DNA from 4 places in the Pseudomonas sp. FG36 genome. Region 3 is predicted to be linked to each of the others. Evidence: riboswitches for the same ligand, from Rfam matches in the RefSeq annotation. Region 3 holds a riboswitch; each other region holds the start of a gene.
The links. A riboswitch is a leader RNA that binds a small molecule or an ion and turns the genes downstream of it on or off. The one in region 3 is predicted to bind cobalamin.
Positions count from the first base shown of each region.

Region 1: it holds a riboswitch for cobalamin, as region 3 does, so the genes downstream of both, ACODS9_RS24580 (TonB-dependent receptor plug domain-containing protein) here and ACODS9_RS10075 (TonB-dependent receptor) in region 3, are expected to answer to the same signal.
Region 2: it holds a riboswitch for cobalamin, as region 3 does, so the genes downstream of both, ACODS9_RS00055 (ABC transporter substrate-binding protein) here and ACODS9_RS10075 (TonB-dependent receptor) in region 3, are expected to answer to the same signal.
Region 4: it holds a riboswitch for cobalamin, as region 3 does, so the genes downstream of both, cobW (cobalamin biosynthesis protein CobW) here and ACODS9_RS10075 (TonB-dependent receptor) in region 3, are expected to answer to the same signal.

Region 1 covers NZ_JBMDJQ010000048.1:17,135-21,471, forward strand. The annotation lists gene ACODS9_RS24570 (TonB-dependent receptor) at 1-65, opposite strand, end outside; gene ACODS9_RS24575 (DUF2946 family protein) at 137-526, opposite strand; cobalamin riboswitch at 670-873, shown strand; gene ACODS9_RS24580 (TonB-dependent receptor plug domain-containing protein) at 964-2,919, shown strand; gene ACODS9_RS24585 ((2Fe-2S) ferredoxin domain-containing protein) at 2,930-3,658, shown strand; gene ACODS9_RS24590 (ABC transporter substrate-binding protein) at 3,651-4,337, shown strand, end outside.
Region 2 covers NZ_JBMDJQ010000001.1:6,935-11,271, reverse strand. The annotation lists gene ACODS9_RS00065 (PDR/VanB family oxidoreductase) at 1-585, shown strand, start outside; gene ACODS9_RS00060 (acetyltransferase domain-containing protein) at 783-1,943, shown strand; cobalamin riboswitch at 1,971-2,168, shown strand; gene ACODS9_RS00055 (ABC transporter substrate-binding protein) at 2,278-3,291, shown strand; gene ACODS9_RS00050 (FecCD family ABC transporter permease) at 3,288-4,304, shown strand; gene ACODS9_RS00045 (ABC transporter ATP-binding protein) at 4,301-4,337, shown strand, end outside.
Region 3 covers NZ_JBMDJQ010000009.1:167,582-171,918, reverse strand. The annotation lists gene ACODS9_RS10095 (inorganic phosphate transporter) at 1-137, shown strand, start outside; gene ACODS9_RS10090 (glutathione S-transferase N-terminal domain-containing protein) at 177-872, opposite strand; gene ACODS9_RS10085 (GNAT family N-acetyltransferase) at 898-1,419, opposite strand; gene ACODS9_RS10080 (PaaI family thioesterase) at 1,485-1,982, opposite strand; cobalamin riboswitch at 2,171-2,375, shown strand; gene ACODS9_RS10075 (TonB-dependent receptor) at 2,483-4,337, shown strand, end outside.
Region 4 covers NZ_JBMDJQ010000008.1:21,109-25,445, forward strand. The annotation lists gene cobN (cobaltochelatase subunit CobN) at 1-1,955, opposite strand, end outside; gene cobW (cobalamin biosynthesis protein CobW) at 1,959-3,026, opposite strand; cobalamin riboswitch at 3,128-3,324, opposite strand; cobalamin riboswitch at 3,386-3,608, shown strand; gene ACODS9_RS08595 (CbtB domain-containing protein) at 3,709-3,894, shown strand; gene ACODS9_RS08600 (CbtA family protein) at 3,905-4,337, shown strand, end outside.

The sequences.
Region 1 (4,337 bases), on a different contig from region 3:
TCGTCCTGCGCCCAGGCGCAGGTTGCGCTGCCAACGAGCAGCGCCAGAGTGGTCATGCGGAACATGCAAGGCTTCCTGGCTGAAATCAATGAGCGCACGCCCGCTGCCGATCAGGCAGTTCGAGGGCGTGGCGATGTCAGAACGCGAGAAGCGAAGCGGGGGAGGCGCGGGGATTGACCAGTGGCCAGCGCTGCTTGGGCAGGCGCGGCGCGGGTTGTCTGGGTAAGGGTTTGCTCGACTCCCCGGCGAGCAGGGCCAGCAAACCGAAGAACACCGCCAGCAGGATGGCGCTGAACAGGCTGGCGATCACGCAGTCGCCGCCGGCGGGCAGCACCGGGTCGGTGATGTCCTGGTCGCCCTTGAACACGCCGCTGCTGTCGGCCGCGCACCAGGCGGCGTCGTCGAGGCCGGCCAGGCGCAGCCCGGCCATCTGCCCATGGCCCATGGCGCACAGCAACGAGCCGAACAGGATGCTGAAATACAGCACCCAGGCGACTTGCGATCGTGTGTGGCGGGCCAGCTTCATCGGCAAAGCTCGAAGGGAACGGGAATAGGTTAGGCGTGCGGATTCTACAACTTTTGACACATCTGCCTAGAGTGATTGGCAGATAAAAAACACGCGAAACGATTCACCGGCCTTTGCTTGACGCACCTTGCCCCAAGGTGTTCAGATGCCGACCGATTTCAGGTGTCCCATGCCGCCGCGCATGGGGTGAAACGGGAAACCGGTACGCGCTTCGCGCCAGTCCGGTGCTGCCCCCGCAACGGTATGCAAGTGATGCCTTCGACAGACCACTGTGGCCCGCGCGTCATGGGAAGGTGAAGGCATCTTGTCTTGCGAGCCCGGAGACCGGCCTGGAATGTAGTAGGCAAACTCCTGCGGTGGGCGGGCATGGGCCGGTATTGGCGTGTGTGCGATCCGTGCTCCTGCGTGCTTCTGCGAAAGTCACTTTCGAGAAGAGCATGATTGCTGTGATTCACTCCCGACGTCGTTTCCCCAAGGCCCGGACCTTGTTCCTGGGCTGCCTGGCCAGCCCCCTGGCACTGGCCGAAAACACCCCCCTGATCCTCGACCAGCAGATCGTCGCCGCGCCGTCGGTGGAGTCGACCACGGTCGCCGCCATGGCCCAGTACGGCAGCAAGGTCGAGATCGTCAGCCGCGAGCAGATCGAGCGCGCCGGCCCCGGCGCCGACATCACCCGGGTGATGCAGATGTTCATCCCCGGCTTCTACGTAGCGCCGAAGAACGGCCCATTCGACTACGGCACCTACTCGCTGCTCGGCGGGCGCAACGACGACACACTGATCCTGCTCGACGGTGTACGCCTGAACAACCGCCTGTACGGCGGCCTGTACCTGGACACACTGCCGGCCAACGCGGTGGAGCGCATCGAGGTGCTCAAGGGCGGCCAGAGCCTGTTGTTCGGCACCCAGGCCGTGGCGGGAGTGATCAACATCGTCACCCGCAGCCCGCAACGTCGTCAGGCTTCAGGTGAGGTCAACCTGGGCCTGGACAGCTTCGCCGGCAGCAGCAAGGACGCCCGCGTCGAGCAGATCTTCAGCAATGGCTTCGGCGACCTGGGCCTGCTGGCCTATGTCAGCCACAACGTCTCCGACGGTTACCAGCCGTTTCGCAACCGCGACTACAGCGGCAACGTCAGCGACAAAAAGCGCGGCTACGAGGTGACCACCTTCGGCGGCAAGGCGATCCAGGCCTTCGGTGACGATGCGCGGCTGGAGCTGTTCTACCAGTACACAGACGCCAACCTCGATTTCGCCCGACCGGTGAACAACTACAAGACCACCAATGACCGCGTGCAGCAGATCGCCACGGCTACCTTCGAACAGCGCATCAGCGAGCGCCTGAGCTACTTCGTCAAGGGCCACGTCAACGACTGGGACACCCGCTACACCCGCATCAACAACCGCGCCGACGGCTCCCGCGACGTGGTCAACCACAACGACTACTGGGGCTTTACCGATTGGGGCGTGCAGGCCGAGGGCAAGGCCGAACTCGACGGCGGCCACGTGCTGGTGTTCGGTTCCGACAACCAGTGGTTCAAGGGCCAGGACGACGTGCTGGTGATCGACGACAACAAGGCCCAGGCCAATGCGTTGTACGCCCAACTGCGTCCCAGGATCGAGGCCTTGCCCAACTGGCACCCGAGCCTCGGCCTGCGCCACGAGGCCATGAGCGGCGGCGACAGCGCCACCGTCGGCATGCTCACCTCGCTGTACGACCTGAACGACAACTGGCAACTGCGCGGCCAGTATGGCAGCGCCTACAAGCTGCCCAATGCCGAGCAGTTGTTCGTCAACGAGCCTGGCGACGAGATCGGCAACCGCGACCTCAAGCCCGAGAAGAGCCGCAATGCCGAGCTTGGCCTGGACTACCACGGCCTGCTGCTGGAGCGTGAATTCAGCGCCAGCGTCACCGTGTTCCGACGCAAGATCACCGACTTGATCACCCTGGACGGCAGCCAGTGGGTCAACGGCCAAGGGCAGGTACAGATGCGTGGCTTCGAGGCCGATGCGCGTATCCAGCTTGACGATCAATGGAGCCTGCAGGCCGACATGACCCGCAACCTCACCGAATCGCGTACCGGGGCAACGATCAACGACGTGCCGAGTTTCTTCGCCCGTTCGCGGCTCGGCTACGAATCGGCGGATCGCAGGTGGGGGGCCGGGGGCGCCATTCGCTACATCCGCGACGTGGTCAGCTCCAAAGGCGTCGACTACGGCCATTATTCGGTGGTCGACGCCGATGCCTACCGTTACCTGGACGGCGCCCGCCAGCACCGGCTGAGCCTGCTGGTGGAGAACTTGTTCGACCGCGACTATGTCACCAGTCGGGCGAGCAACGTCGACAACCTCGGGCGGCCGTTCACCAGCGAACTGCGCTACACCTACACCTTCTGAGGGCGTGAGCATGGACTACCAGCGCGTGTTGTTCGTCGGCCCTGGCCTGGGTGGCGGCTCGGCGGCGGAAGCTTTCGGCGCCGAGATTCGCGACCTGCGTGGCCACGAGGCGGGCCGGGATATCGTCGACACCCTGGAGGGTTTCGACGGGCTCTGGGCGGTGATCCGCGAGGCCCTCGACCAGGGCTTGGAACGCCTGCTGGTGGTGGACCTGGAACCCACCTCGGATAGCGCCTACCTTGACTGGCTGCGCGATGAGCTGGGGCGCCTGGCGCAAGCTCGGGCCGGCGTCTGGGTCACGGCCCAGGCCCTGGGGCGGCGTGGCCTGGATGCGCGAGTGGCCTGTGCCAGCATCGGCGAACATGCCCGCCACCTGGCGTGTGACCAGGTCAACGCGGTGGCCAGTGACCCGGACTGGTCGCGGGTGCCCGAGCATGCCCGCCAGGTGTTCCTCTGCACCGGCCCCCGCTGCGTGCGGCGCGGCGCCTTGCCGCTGTGGAAACGCCTGCGCCGGCGGTTGCTGGAGCGTGACCTGATCGAGACCCCGGGCGGCGTGCTGCTGACCCGCACCGATTGCCAGTTTCCCTGCAACCTGGGGCCCGTGTTGACGGTGCACCCGGACGGCTGCTGGTATCGGGTACGTGATGATCGGGAGGTGGAGGAATTGGTGGAAACGCATCTAGAGGGCGGAAGGATCGCCGAAGGACTGTTGATCAAGGGAGGGGCGTGCGATGCGTAAAGCCTGGCTGCTGTCGCTGGCCGTGTGCTGTGGCACACCGACCCTGGCCGACAGCTATCGCAACTGCGGGCAGGACTGGCAACGGCCCGCTGCGGCGCCTGCGCGTATCGTCGCCCTCAACCAGCACGCGGCCGACCTGCTGCTCGCCCTCGGCGCGGGGCCGTCGATGGTCGGGGTGGCCTACCTGGACGACAACGGCGCCGCCTACAAGCAGGGCCGCTACCAGGGTGTGCCGGTGATCGCCCGGGAGTATCCGGCCAGCGAAGTGTTGTACGCGCAAAGGCCGGATCTGGTGGTCGGCGGATTCGCCACGGCCTTTGGCGATGGGATCACCTCGCGCAGCAGATTGGCCGGCAACGGGATTGCCACCTACCTGCTCGAGTCGGCCTGTAACGGCCACTCGCTGGACTACTACGGCCATGTCCGGCGTGACCTGACCGTGCTCGGCGAGCTGTTGGGCAGGCAGGCGAGGGCCCAGGCATTGATCGAGGCGATGGAGACCGACCTGGCGCAGGCCAGGGCGATCACACCCACTGGCAAGCCACTGTCGGTGTTCTACCTCGACAGCGAGGTGCGGGGGCTGGACAGCGAGGGCGGACGTGGGTTCGTCACGCCGTTGCTGGCCGCCGCCGGGGCGCGCAATGTGCTTGCCGGGATCGACCAGTACCGCGTGACGATC
Region 2 (4,337 bases), on a different contig from region 3:
GCGCAGTTGCACGAGCTGGAAGGTGGCGCCACTCCCTACGAGCTGCACTACGCCTTCCGCGCCCCGGAACACGGCGCCTTCCAGGGCGACCTGGAACAAGGCCCGCATGCCGGCAACACGCGGTTCTACATCGACAGCCTGGACCGCAAGCTCGACCTCGCCGCGCTGTGCGCGGGCCTGGCCGATGACGCCCACCTCTATGTGTGCGGGCCCAAGCCGCTGATCGACGCGGTGATCGCCACCGCCGCCGCTGCTGGAATCGCCGAATCGCGGGTGCACTGGGAACAGTTCGCCGCCGCCGCGCCGGCCACAGGTGCGGCCTTCACCGTGGTGCTGGCCCGGTCGGGCACCGAACTGCAAGTCGAGGAAGGCATGACCATCCTCCAGGCCATCGAGAAGTCCAAGGCCGCGAAGGTCGAGTGCCTGTGCCGCGAAGGCGTGTGCGGCACCTGCGAGACGGCGATCCTCGAAGGCGAGGCCGAGCATTTCGACCAATACCTCAGCGACGAGGAAAAGGCTGCGCAGCAGAGCATGATGCTGTGCGTGTCGCGGGCGCGCTCGGCGCGGTTGGTGCTGGATCTCTGAGGGGCAAAGTCGGATCGTGTCCCAATGGGGCGAACGATGCCATCTCGGAGCAAGCCCGCTCCTGCAGGAATAGCGCATGACCTGTAGGAACGGGCTTGCCCCGCGATAGCGTCGAGCACGTCGATGCAAATGCGGGCCAGTAGATCAATTAATTGTTATGAGATAACATCTCGCATCCTCTGTTTGCGACTTTTTCAATGGCCAGCCCCCGACTCCCCCAACGCCTGCAAAGCATCGACGCCCTGCGCGGCCTGGTGATCCTGTTCATGCTGCTGGACCACGTGCGCGAAACCTTCTTCCTGCATCGCCAGGTCAGCGACCCGATGACCATCGATGCGATCGACGCCACCGAACCCAGCCTGTTCGCCAGTCGCACCCTGGCGCACCTGTGCGCGCCGGTGTTCGTGCTGCTTACCGGGCTATCGGCCTGGTTGTATGGCGAGAAGTACCAGGGCCGTGGCGATGTCTCGGTGTTCCTGTTCAAACGCGGTCTGTTCCTGGTACTGCTGGAATTCACCCTGGTCAACTTCGCCTGGACCTTCGAGTTGCCTCCGAGCGTGATCTACCTGCAGGTGATCTGGGCCATCGGCCTGAGCATGCTCGCCCTGTCGCTGCTGGTGTGGCTGCCGCGCCCGGCGCTGCTCGCCCTCGGCGCGCTGATCGTCGCCGGTCACAACCTGCTCGATGGCCTGCACTTCGGGCCGGAATCGGCGCTGCATGTGCCATGGGCGATCCTGCATGAGCGCAGTTGGCTGGAGGTGGGCGAACATCTGCGCCTGCGCACGTCCTACCCGCTGTTGCCGTGGATCGGCGTGATCGCCCTGGGTTATGGGCTCGGGCCGTGGTTTGCCCGGGGCAGCGACGCCGGCAAGCGCCAACAGCGCCTGCTATGGGCCGGCGCGGCGTTGCTGCTGGGGTTCGGCGCGCTGCGCCTGCTCAATGGCTACGGCGAAGCCCCCTGGAGCCTCTACGCCAGCGTCGGGCAGACGCTGATGAGCTTCTTCAATATCACCAAGTACCCACCGTCGTTGCTGTTCCTGGCCCTGACCCTCGGCGTCGGCCTGCTCCTGCTGCGCGGCTTCGAGCGTGCCGGCGACGCCCGCTGGATCGGCCCGCTTGCGGTGTTTGGCGCAGCGCCGATGTTCTTCTACCTGCTGCACCTGTATGTGCTCAAGCTGCTGTACGTGGCCTGCGTGGCGCTGTTCGGCCTGAACCAGGGCCGCTATTTCGGTTTCGATGGCATCGGGGCGGTATGGCTGACCGCCGTGCTGCTGCCACTTGCCCTGTACCTGCCGGTGCGCTGGTTCGCCCGGCTGAAAGCGCGCCGGCGCGATATCGCCTGGCTCAAGTACCTGTAAAAGCGTTTTCACCCGACAGCCCGATGGTCTACCATGCCGCCCGCCGGTTTCCACACGGAATCAAAAGGGAATCCCGGGCTCGCCACTGGCGATCCAAAGGGAACTGCCCCCGCAACTGTAGGTGCCGAGCCTGCGCCATCGATGCCACTGGGTCTGCCGACCCGGGAAGGCTGGCGCCGGCCTGGACGCACCAGTCAGGAGACCTGCCGGCACGCATTCACCAACCGGCGGGGTGTCCGGGATGGTCATCCGCCCTGGCCGCGTGCTTGCGCAGGCTGCCGGGCGATGCCTGTCCGTGGGCCATTCCGTGCACCACCCAGGAGATCGCCCCACCATGCCGCACCGCCTCGCCGCCCTCCTCGCCGGCCTGTCCCTGTCGGGCCTGGCCCACGCCAGCACCACCCTGTACCCGCTGACCGTCGACAACTGCGGCATGCCGCAGACCTTCACCCAGGCCCCGCAACGGGCGGTGACCGTCGGCCAGGCCGGCACCGAGCTGCTCTATGCCCTGGGCCTGGGTGAGCGGCTGGCCGGCACCTCGCTGTGGTTCAACAACGTGCTGCCGGAATTCAAGGCGCAGAACGACAAGGTCCCGCGCCTGGCCGACAACGAACCGAGCTTCGAGGCGGTGGTCGGCAAACGTCCGCAACTGGTGACGGCGCAGTTCGAATGGATGATCGGCGCCCAAGGGGCGGTCGGCACCCGCGAACAATTCCAGGAGCTGGGCATCCCCACCTACCTGCTGCCCTCGGACTGCGAGGGCAAGGACAACCTGGTGGGCGCCGACGGCACCCGCCTGCAGCCGTTCAAGGTGCAGAGCATCTACAAGAGCGTCAGCCAGCTGGCCGAGATATTCGACGTGCAGGAGCGTGGCGCGCGCCTGAATGCCGAGCTCCAGGGCCAACTGGAACAGGCCAGGCAGCGCCTGGCCGGCCAGGACCTGGCGCACACCAGCGCGCTGTTCTGGTTCTCCAGCGCCGACCTCAAGACCGACCCCTATGTCGCCGGCCGCCAGGGCGTGGCCGACTACATGCTGCAGACCCTTGGCGTGCGCAACGTGGTCGAGTCCAGCGAAGAATGGCCTACCGTGGGCTGGGAAACCCTGGTCAAAGCCAACCCCACCTGGCTGATCGTCGCGCGCATGGACCGCCGCCGCTACCCGGCCGACGACTACCAGAAAAAACTCGACTTCCTGCGCAGCGACCCGGTCACGCGCAATATGGACGCGGTCAAGCACGGCCGGATCATCGTCCTCGATGCCGACGCCATGCAGGCCGGCATCCGCCTGTTCCGCGGCCTGGACGTGCTGTCCAGCGCCTTCGCCAGCGGTAAAGCACCCCAGCCATGAGCCGCCTGCTGCCCATCAGCCTCTTTGCTTTGCTCGCCCTGTGCCTGGCCATGCTTGCCGGGATTGCCATCGGCGAGACCCGTGTCGGCGCCGAGGCGATCTGGCAGGTGCTGGCCAACCAGCTGTGGCAGGCCGGCCATGGCGTCGACCCGATCGACGCCGGTATCGTCTGGAACTACCGCCTGCCGCGCACCCTGGTCGCCGCCGCCTGCGGCGCGGGGCTGGCGACCTGTGGGGTGATCCTCCAGGCGCTGCTGCGCAACCCGTTGGCCGAGCCGTACCTGCTGGGCCTGTCTGCCGGCGCCTCGACCGGCGCCGTGGCGGTGGGGCTGTTCGGCCTGGGCGGCGCGGTGCTGTCGCTGTCGGCCGGCGCCTTCATCGGCGCGCTGGCGGCGTTCGCCCTGGTGTTGCTGCTATCGCGCGCCAGTGGCAGCCGCCACGACAACGCCCAGGTGATCCTCGCCGGCATCGCCGGCTCGCAGCTGTTCAACGCCCTCACCGCTTTCCTCATCACCAAGTCGGCCACCGCCGAGCAGGCCCGCGGCATCCTTTTCTGGCTGCTGGGCAACCTCAGCGGCGTGCGCTGGCCGTCGGTGTGGCTGGCGGTGCCGGTCGCCCTGTTCGGCCTCGTGATATGCCTGTGGCAGCGCCGCGCACTGGACGCCTTTACCTTCGGCGCCGACTCGGCGGCCTCGCTGGGCGTACCGGTGCGCCGCACACAGCTGCTGCTGATCAGTTGCGCGGCGCTGGTCACCGCGGTGATGGTGTCCATCGTCGGCGCCATCGGCTTCGTCGGCCTGGTCATCCCCCATGCCCTGCGCCTGCTGCTCGGCCCCGGGCACAGCCGCCTGCTGCCGGCCAGCGCCCTGGGCGGTGCGCTGTTCCTGATCATCGCCGACATCCTCTCGCGCACCCTGATCACCGGCCAGGTGATCCCGGTGGGCGTGGTCACGGCCTTGATCGGCGCACCGGTGTTCGCGCTGATCCTGATCAGCCGCAGGGGGCGCCCATGAGTGTGATGACCACCATCGCCGACGCGCCGCTCA
Region 3 (4,337 bases):
CCGGGACCATGGTGGCCAACGGCTCGGGGATTCAACGCAAGACGCTGGTCAACCTGCTGATGGCCTGGGTGCTGACATTGCCGGCGGCGATGGTGCTGGCGGGTTGCTTGTACTGGCTGTTGAACCAGGTCCTCTGAGGATGTGCGACGGAGGCTGCCGCGCAGCCCCCCACGAGGTCATGCCGGGATCTTCAGGCCTCGCTGCACGGCCGGGCGCTCGAGGAACCGCGCCAGCACCCGCTGCACTTCCTTGAACGTGTCGAATTCCACCAGCTCCCGCGCGTTGTAGCGCTCCACCAGGTTACGCACCCAGGGGAAGATGGCGATATCGGCGATGCTGTATGCATCGACCATCCACTCCCGCCCTTGCAGGTGGCGGTCGAGCACTGCCAGCAGGCGCTTGGACTCATTGACGTAACGGTCTCGCGGACGCTTGTCCTCGTACTCCTTGCCCGCGAAGAAATGGAAGAACCCCACCTGGCCGAACATCGGCCCGATGCCGCCCATCTGGAACATCAGCCACTGCAGGGTCTGGTAGCGCTGGGCCGGGTCCTGGCTCAGCAACTGGCCGCTCTTCTCGGCCAGGTACTGCAGGATCGCCCCCGACTCGAACAATGGCAACGGTTGGCCCCCCGGCCCATTGGGGTCGAGGATCGCCGGGATCTTGTTGTTGGCGCTCAGGGAGATGAACGCGGGGCTCAACTGGTCTTCGGTTTCGAAGCTGACCTTGTGCACCTCGTAGGGCAGGCCGATTTCCTCGAGCATGATCGAGACCTTGACCCCGTTGGGCGTGGCCAGCGAGTACAGTTGCAGACGCTCGGGGTGTCGCGCCGGCCATTTGCCGGTGATGGGGAATGCGGAAAGTTCGGTCATGGGGGTGCCTTCGCGTTGGGAGCGTTCAATCTAGATGATCTTCGGCCATCCTGACCATCACCCAGTCGCGGTGCCGCTCGTCGCCACAAGGGAAGATCGCCTCTCCCACCTTGCGAAAGCCGTTGCGCTGATAGAAACCGATCGCCCGGGCGTTCAGCTCATTGACTGTCAGGCGCGCCAGGCCATCGACCTGGGCCAGGGTGGTGGCGAGCAACAATTGCGCGGCGCCGGTGCCATGGGCACAGGGTAGTACATAGCAGCGGGAGATTTCCGCCAGTTGATCGGCTTCGGCAATACCCAGCTTGCCGGGCGCCAGGTCGAGCATGCTGTAGCCCAGCACCTGGCCATCCCGTTCGACCACCAGCAATCGCTTGTGCGGGTGCGCCAGGTGCGCCTGGAAATGTTCGGGCTGGAGATGGTGGGCGATGTAGTGCTGCTGGGCGCTGACCGCGCTATCGGGCGGGCTGGCCAGGGCGAAGGTAGCTTGGCCGACGAGGCTCAGGGCCACGCAATCTTCGTCACGGGCCGGGCGAATCTGGTAGGGCATGGCAACATCCTGTCGGGCAGCCGGGTCACGTTCGACAATGCCAGCCCCACCCCATCGGTGCAAGTTCAGGCGTCGCCATGGGCCTGGCGCTTGAGCTTCTCGGTATCGACCCGCACGAACACCGAATCGGCGGTGACAGTCAGTACATCCCCGGCCCAGACCTCGCAGATCACCCGGGTCTTGCGCCCCAGCTCGCCCTCGACCCGGGCCTTGAGCAGCAGTTCGACGCCCATGGGCGTGGGCTTGAGGTAGGTCAGGCCAAGCTGGCCGGTGACACAGTCGATACGCGGCAGGCTGCCAGGTTCGCGGCCTTCGGCACGGTAGTGACAGGCCATGGCGGTCCAGTTGGAATGGCAGTCGACCAGCATGGCCAGCAGGCCACCGTAGACCAGGCCGGGCCAGCCGGTGAAGGTCGGGTCGGGGGTATGCCGGCACGACAGGTGGATGCCGTCGGCGTCCCAGTGGCTCTGCACATGCAGGCCGCTGGGGTGGGAACAGCCGCAGCCGTAACAGATGCCTTCGGGGGCGGCGAGTTGTTGCAGGGACATGGCTTGCTCGGTCATACGCGTCCTTGGCTTGTTGGTGTTGGATAAGGAGGCTGGCTACCGATGGTAGCGCCCTGCGCGGCCTGCGCCAATCCACGCGGCCTGTCCGCAGACAACGCTGGCCTGACGACAACCGCTCTGAACCGCGATTCAGCCACACTCGGCCCGCCCATCCAGACGATTGACTCCCTGCCCGTTCGGTGGTCAGATGCGCGCCAGTTTCAGGTGCCCTGCGCCGCCGCGCGCAAGGTGAAACGGGAAGCCGGTGAGTCGATACCACGACAAGTCCGGCGCTGCCCCCGCAACGGTAAGCGAGCGAACCCTTCGACAGACCACTGTGCACACGCATGGGAAGGTGAAGGCTTCACGACCCTCGCAAGCCCGGAGACCGGCCTGAGGCTTCACTTGGCAACCCGCGGTGGGCGGGCGCAGGCCGGTATTCGCGTGCGCGCCTGCGCGCGCTTCGCCGTTGCGTGTTTTCCACCGGGATCCATTCTTTCCTGCAGCAGTGGAACGACATGTCCCGTATCAACAAGCTTCACACCCTGGCGGCCTGCCTGGCCGTGTCCCTGCCGGCTCTGGCCGACGAGCAGCCCAGCCCTGCGCTCACCCTGCCCTCCACGGCGATCACCGACAGCCGCGACCCGCAGACCGTCGACCTGGCCACCCCCACCCAGGCCGGTTCACGCCTGAACCTCAGTGCCCTGGAAACCCCGGCGAGCACCAGCAGCATCACCGCCGCGCAGATCCAGCAGCGCAACAACACCACGGTGCAGGATGCCGTGACCCGCTCGCCGGGCATCACCTTCATCGGTACCCCTGGCGATGGCGGCACCGGCTTGTCGGCGCGCGGTTTCACGGGCCAGAGTTCGGTGATGACCCTGTTCGACGGGTCGCGCCTGTACGCCGGCGCCGGCACCCTCACCTACCCGGTCGATCCCTGGATGGTCGAGCGTATCGATGTGATCCGTGGGCCTGCCTCGGTGCTGTATGGCGAAGGCGCCACCGGGGCAACGGTCAACGTGATTCCGAAAAAGCCCTTCAGCGGTGATATCCGCAACCACCTGCGCTTGGGCTACGGCTCCTGGGACCGCCAGCAACTGGGGCTGGACAGCGGCGGCAGCCTGAGCGAGCGCCTGAGCTACCGCGCCACCCTGAACCAGCAGGCGGGCAACGGCTGGGTCGACCGCACCGATTCGCGCAGCCTGGCGTTTTCCGGCGCGCTGCGCTTCGATGCCAGTGACGACCTGAGTTTCACCTTGTCCCACGAACGCGGCGACGCACAACCTGCCAACTACTACGGCACGCCGCTGATCGACGGCCATCTGCGCAGCAGTGTGCGCAACAAGAACTACAACGTCAGCAATGACCAGCAGCGCTACCACGATGAGTGGACACGGCTGACCAGCGACTGGAACATCAGCGACAGCATCAGCGCCAGCAACCAGCTGTACTACATCAAGAGCCGTCGCCACTGGCGCAATGCCGAGGAGTACGCCTGGGATGCCGGTGTGATCCAGCGCGGCAGTTTCCTGGAGATCAAGCACAACCAGGAGCAGATCGGCGACCGCCAGAGCTTCACCTTCGATCACTCGCTGTTCGGCCTGGCCAGCAAGACCGTGGTGGGCGCCGAGTACAACAAGATCCGCTTCAACATCGACAGCAACTCGCCCTACGAAGATGGCTACACCGACCCGCTCGATCCTTGGCGGCCGGCGCCCGGCGGGTTCCACAGTGCCGATCCGACGCGCCCGCAGACGCTGTCGAAAACCAGCACCTTCTCGCTGTTCGCCGAAAACCGCACGCAACTGACCGAGCGCCTGTCGCTGGTCACCGGCATACGCCGCGACCAGAACCACATCGACCGCAACGACCTGGTGAAGGACACTCGCGAAGACCAGAGCCTGCGTGGCGGCAACTGGCGCGCCGGCCTGGTGTACGCGCTGACTGACGATCTGTCCGTGTACGGCCAGTACTCCACCAGCGAGGATGGTGTCGGTGACCTGCTGACCCTGCGCCCGGAGCAACGCCTTGAACTGACCGAAGCCAAGCAGACCGAATTCGGCCTCAAGCAACGGTTCTGGGACGGACGCGGCGAATGGACGTTGGCGGCCTACCACATCGTCAAGAAGAAGCTGCCGGTGTACGACGTGGTCTCCAAGCGCAGCCAGCAGGCAGGCCAACAGACCTCCGATGGCCTGGAGGCAAGCCTGGAGCTGGCTCTGGGCAATCAATGGCAACTGTCGGGCAACGCAGCCTTGGTGCGCGCCAAGTACGATGATTTCACTCAACTCAGCCGAGGCGTTTCCTACGACCGGTCTGGCAACCATCCGCAGGACGTCCCACGTCGTACCGCCAACCTGTGGCTGAGCA
Region 4 (4,337 bases), on a different contig from region 3:
ACCAGTGCGAGGATGTCGCGCTGCAACTCGTTGGCGCGACGTGGATCGAGCAACTGCGCTTCGTAGTACTCGTCGGCCAGTTGCTCCAGGTGGCGCAGCGGGCCGTAGGTCTCGGCGCGGGTCAAGGGCGGCATCAGGTGGTCGATGATCACCGCCTGGGTGCGTCGCTTGGCCTGGGCGCCCTCGCCCGGATCGTTGACGATAAATGGATAGATGTTGGGCAGCGGCCCGAGCAACGCATCCGGCCAGCATTCGGCGGACAGCCCCACGCCCTTGCCCGGCAGCCATTCCAGGTTGCCGTGCTTGCCGACATGGATCAACGCATCGGCGGCGTAGCCGTTGCGCAACCAGAAGTGAAACGCCAGGTAGCCGTGCGGCGGCACCAGGTCCGGGTCGTGGTACACGGCGCTGTGGTCCACCTGGTAGCCCCGCGCCGGCTGGATGCCGACGAAGGTCAGGCCGTAGCGCAGGCCAGCGACCATCATGCGCCCGCTGCGGAACATCGGGTCCTGCTCGGGCGGCCCCCAGCGCTCCAGCACGGCGCGCTGGTTGGCCTCGGGCAACGCGGCGAAGGCGCTGTGGTAGTCGGCCAGGGCCAGGCTCTGGGCGCAAGGGCGCTGGTCAAGGTGATCGAGGTCGTTGGTGACACCGCCCAACAACTGGTGGATCAACTCGGTGCCGCTGTCAGGCAGGCCGGCTACCGGGTAACCCTGCGCCTGCAGCGCCTTGAGGATATTCAACGCCGCGCCTGGGGTGTCGAGGCCGACACCATTGCCGATGCGCCCGTCGCGGGTCGGGTAGTTGGCCAGCACCAGGGCCACGCGCTTCTCCTGGTTGTCCAGGCGCGCCAGTGTCACCCAACGCCGCGCCAGTTCAGCGACGAAATCCATGCGTTCGGGGTGAGCGCGGTAGCAGACCACGTCGGACTGGCTGCGCTCGCTGCGCCAGGCCAGGTCCTTGAAGCTCACCGGCCGGGTGATGATGCGCCCGTCCAGCTCGGGCAAGGCGATGTGCATCGCCAGGTCGCGGGCGCCGAGGCCCTGCTCGCTCTGCTCCCAGCCGGGCTGGTTGTCCTGGGCGCAGATCGCCTGCAACACCGGCACGTCGCGACGCAGCGGGCGCAGATTGGGCTGTTCGGGGCTGGACAGGGCAAAACCTGTGGTGTTGATCACCACCTCGGCCTGCACTTCGTCGAGCCAGGCCTCGACCTGGTCCAGGCAGGCGCGCTCCTTGAGGCTGGCCACGGCGATCGGTAACGGATTCAAGCCGCAAGCCTGCAGGCGCTGGCAGAACACATCGATGAACGCGGTGTTGGCTGCCTGCAGGTGGGAGCGGTAGAACAGCAGCGGCGCCACCGGGTGCTCCGGGTGCCACTCGGCGTACCAGTCCTCGAGCCGTGCGCTGGCCTTGGCCGGGTGGTAGACCACCGTGCGCGGCAAAGGCTGCGGTTCGTCCCAGGGGTAGGCGCGCCCCAGCCACTGGCTGGCCAGGCAGTTGAACAGGTTCAGTGCATTGGCCTTGCCGCCCTGGCGCAGGTAATGCCAGAGGCGCTCGGCCTGTTCGCCGCGTACCGTGCCCAGCCCGGTCAGCTCCGGATCGGGGCGGTCGTCGCCGGGTACCAGGATCAGTTGCACGCCCCGTGCCGCCAGCTCGACCAGTTGTTCGACACCGTAGCGCCAATAACCGACGCCGCCGTGCAGCGACACCAGGATCACCTTGGCATGGCGCAGCACCTGGTCGACATACAGGTCGACCGAGGCGTGGTTCTGCACCTGCATCGGATTGGCCAGGCGCACGCTGGGGAAATCCGCCGGCAACTGCTCGGCGGTTTCGGCAAGCAGCGCCAGGTGTGAGTCACCGCTGCAGAGGATGACCAGTTCGGCGGGGGTCTGGCCGAGGTCGGCGATGCTGTCGTCCGGCACAAAGCCGCCGGGCTGGGTCCGCAGCAGGTGCATGGGTCAGGCGCCCAGGGCCTGGCGCAGGCGCGCTTCCAGCTGGGTCGCGTCCAGGTCCTGGCCGATCAGCACCAGGCGGGTGATCCGTGGCTCCTCGCTGCGCCATGCACGGTCGAAGTGCTTGTCGAAGCGGGTACCCACACCCTGGATCAGCAGACGCATCGGCTTGCCGGGAATGGCGGCGAAGCCCTTGGCACGCAGGATGCCGAACTCGGTGACCAGTTGCGTCAAGGCATCGAGCAGCAGGCTTTCGTCGGCCTCGGGCAGGTCGATGGAGATCGAGTCGAAGGCGTCGTGGTCATGGTCGTCATGGTCATCGCCGTCGTGATGGCTGTCGTGGTGGGTGCGGCGGCCATCGATATGCGCCTCGGACTCGGCGCCCACGCCCAGCAGCACCTCCAGCGGCAGGCGACCACTGCTTGCCTCGATCACCTTGACCGCCGGCGGCAGCTCCTCGGCCACTTCGGCACGGACCTTGGCCAGGCCCTCGGCATCGATCAGGTCGGCCTTGTTCAGTACCACCAGGTCGGCGCTGGCCAGCTGGTCGGCGAACAGTTCGTGCAGCGGCGACTCGTGATCGAGGTTGGGGTCAAGCTTGCGCTGGGCGTCGACCTGGTCCGGGTAGGCGGCAAAGGTGCCGGCGGCCACGGCCGGGCTGTCGACCACGGTGATCACCGCATCGACGGTGCAGGCGTTGCGGATCTCCGGCCACTGGAAGGCCTGCACCAGGGGTTTTGGCAGGGCCAGGCCGCTGGTTTCGATGAGGATATGGTCGAGATCGCCGCGGCGCGCCACCAGCTCGCGCATCACCGGGAAGAATTCTTCCTGCACGGTGCAGCACAGGCAGCCGTTGGCCAGCTCGTAGACGCGGCCGTTGGCCTCTTCCTCGGAGCAGCCGATGCTGCACTGCTTGAGGATCTCGCCATCGATGCCCAGCTCGCCGAATTCGTTGACGATTACCGCGATGCGGCGGCCCTGGGCGTTGTCGAGCATATGGCGCAGCAAGGTGGTCTTGCCCGAGCCGAGGAAGCCGGTAACGATGGTGACGGGGAGCTTGGCCAGTGTTTTCATGTCGCGATGCCCTTGGCAGCAATGGCGCGGGCATGCAGGACGACAGCCACGGCCCGTGTCGGCCTGGCTGTTTCGCCACCGGATCACCCCGCCCGGTTGAAAGTCGAAAACGTTGCGAGGCAGGTCTCCTGGCTTGCACCGCCGGCCATCAAAGCCGGTGGGATGGCGCCTTCCCGCGCGTGCGCAGTGGCTGTGCCGAACCCTTCAGTGCCTACAGTTGCGGGGGCAGCCGCGGCTTGTACCGCGTTCCCGTCTTAGCCCGGGACAACGCCCGGGAACCTCGAACCGGCAAGGCTACGCAGTGCCTGCCTGGCGGTCAACCGCCGCGGCGATTGACGCAGGCCCGGCCCCGTGATTTGCTAGCGCATTGCGTTCAGGTGCCCCCAACGGGGGTGAAACGGGAAACCGGTGCGTCGCGCCTCCTTTAGAAGAGGGCCGACAAAGCCGGTGCTGCCCCCGCAACGGTAAGCGAGAGAAGCGTCAGACCACTGTGCCCATCGTGCGGCATGGGAAGGTGACGTAGTCGATGGAGCCCCGCTCCACCTCGCCAGCCCGGAGACCGGCCTGACATGCTTGCAGAACACCCCGCGGTGGGCGGGCGCTGTCGTATCACCCGGGCCAGCCGTGCCCGGGGGCGTCGCGCCTGCCCGTTGCCACAACAAAAGCAGCAGAGGAACGCGTCATGCCCATCACCCACGCCAAACCCAGTATCGCCACCCCCGTCAGTCTCAGCCAGCGCCTGATCGTCGCGGTCGGCGCCAGCCTGCTGGGCCTGTGCCTGGTGTACTTCGCCGGTTTCTCGCACATCGAGGCGGTGCACAACGCCGCCCACGACACCCGCCACAGCGCCGCCTTCCCTTGCCACTGAGTACGCCCGCATGATCACGCGCATCGCCCGTACCGCGGGTTTCAGCGGCCTGCTCGCCGCCCTGCTGCTGACCCTGCTGCAAAGCTTCTGGGTCGCCCCGCTGATTCTCCAGGCGGAAACCTATGAAACCGCCGCCCCCGTCGCCGAACAGCATGAGCATGGCGAAGCCGCCGCGCCCCATGAGCACAGCGCCGAGGCCTGGGCACCCGAAGATGGCTGGCAGCGTATCCTGTCCACCACGGGCGGCAACCTGGTGGTCGCCGTCGGCTTCGCCCTGATCCTCGCCGCCCTGTACAGCCTGCGTGCCCCGGGCCGCGTGGCCACCGGCGCGCTGTGGGGCCTGGCGGGCTTCGCCGTGTTCTGCCTGGCGCCGACCCTGGGCCTGCCACCGGAACTGCCTGGTACCGCCGCCGCCGACCTTGGCCAGCGCCAGACCTGGTGGA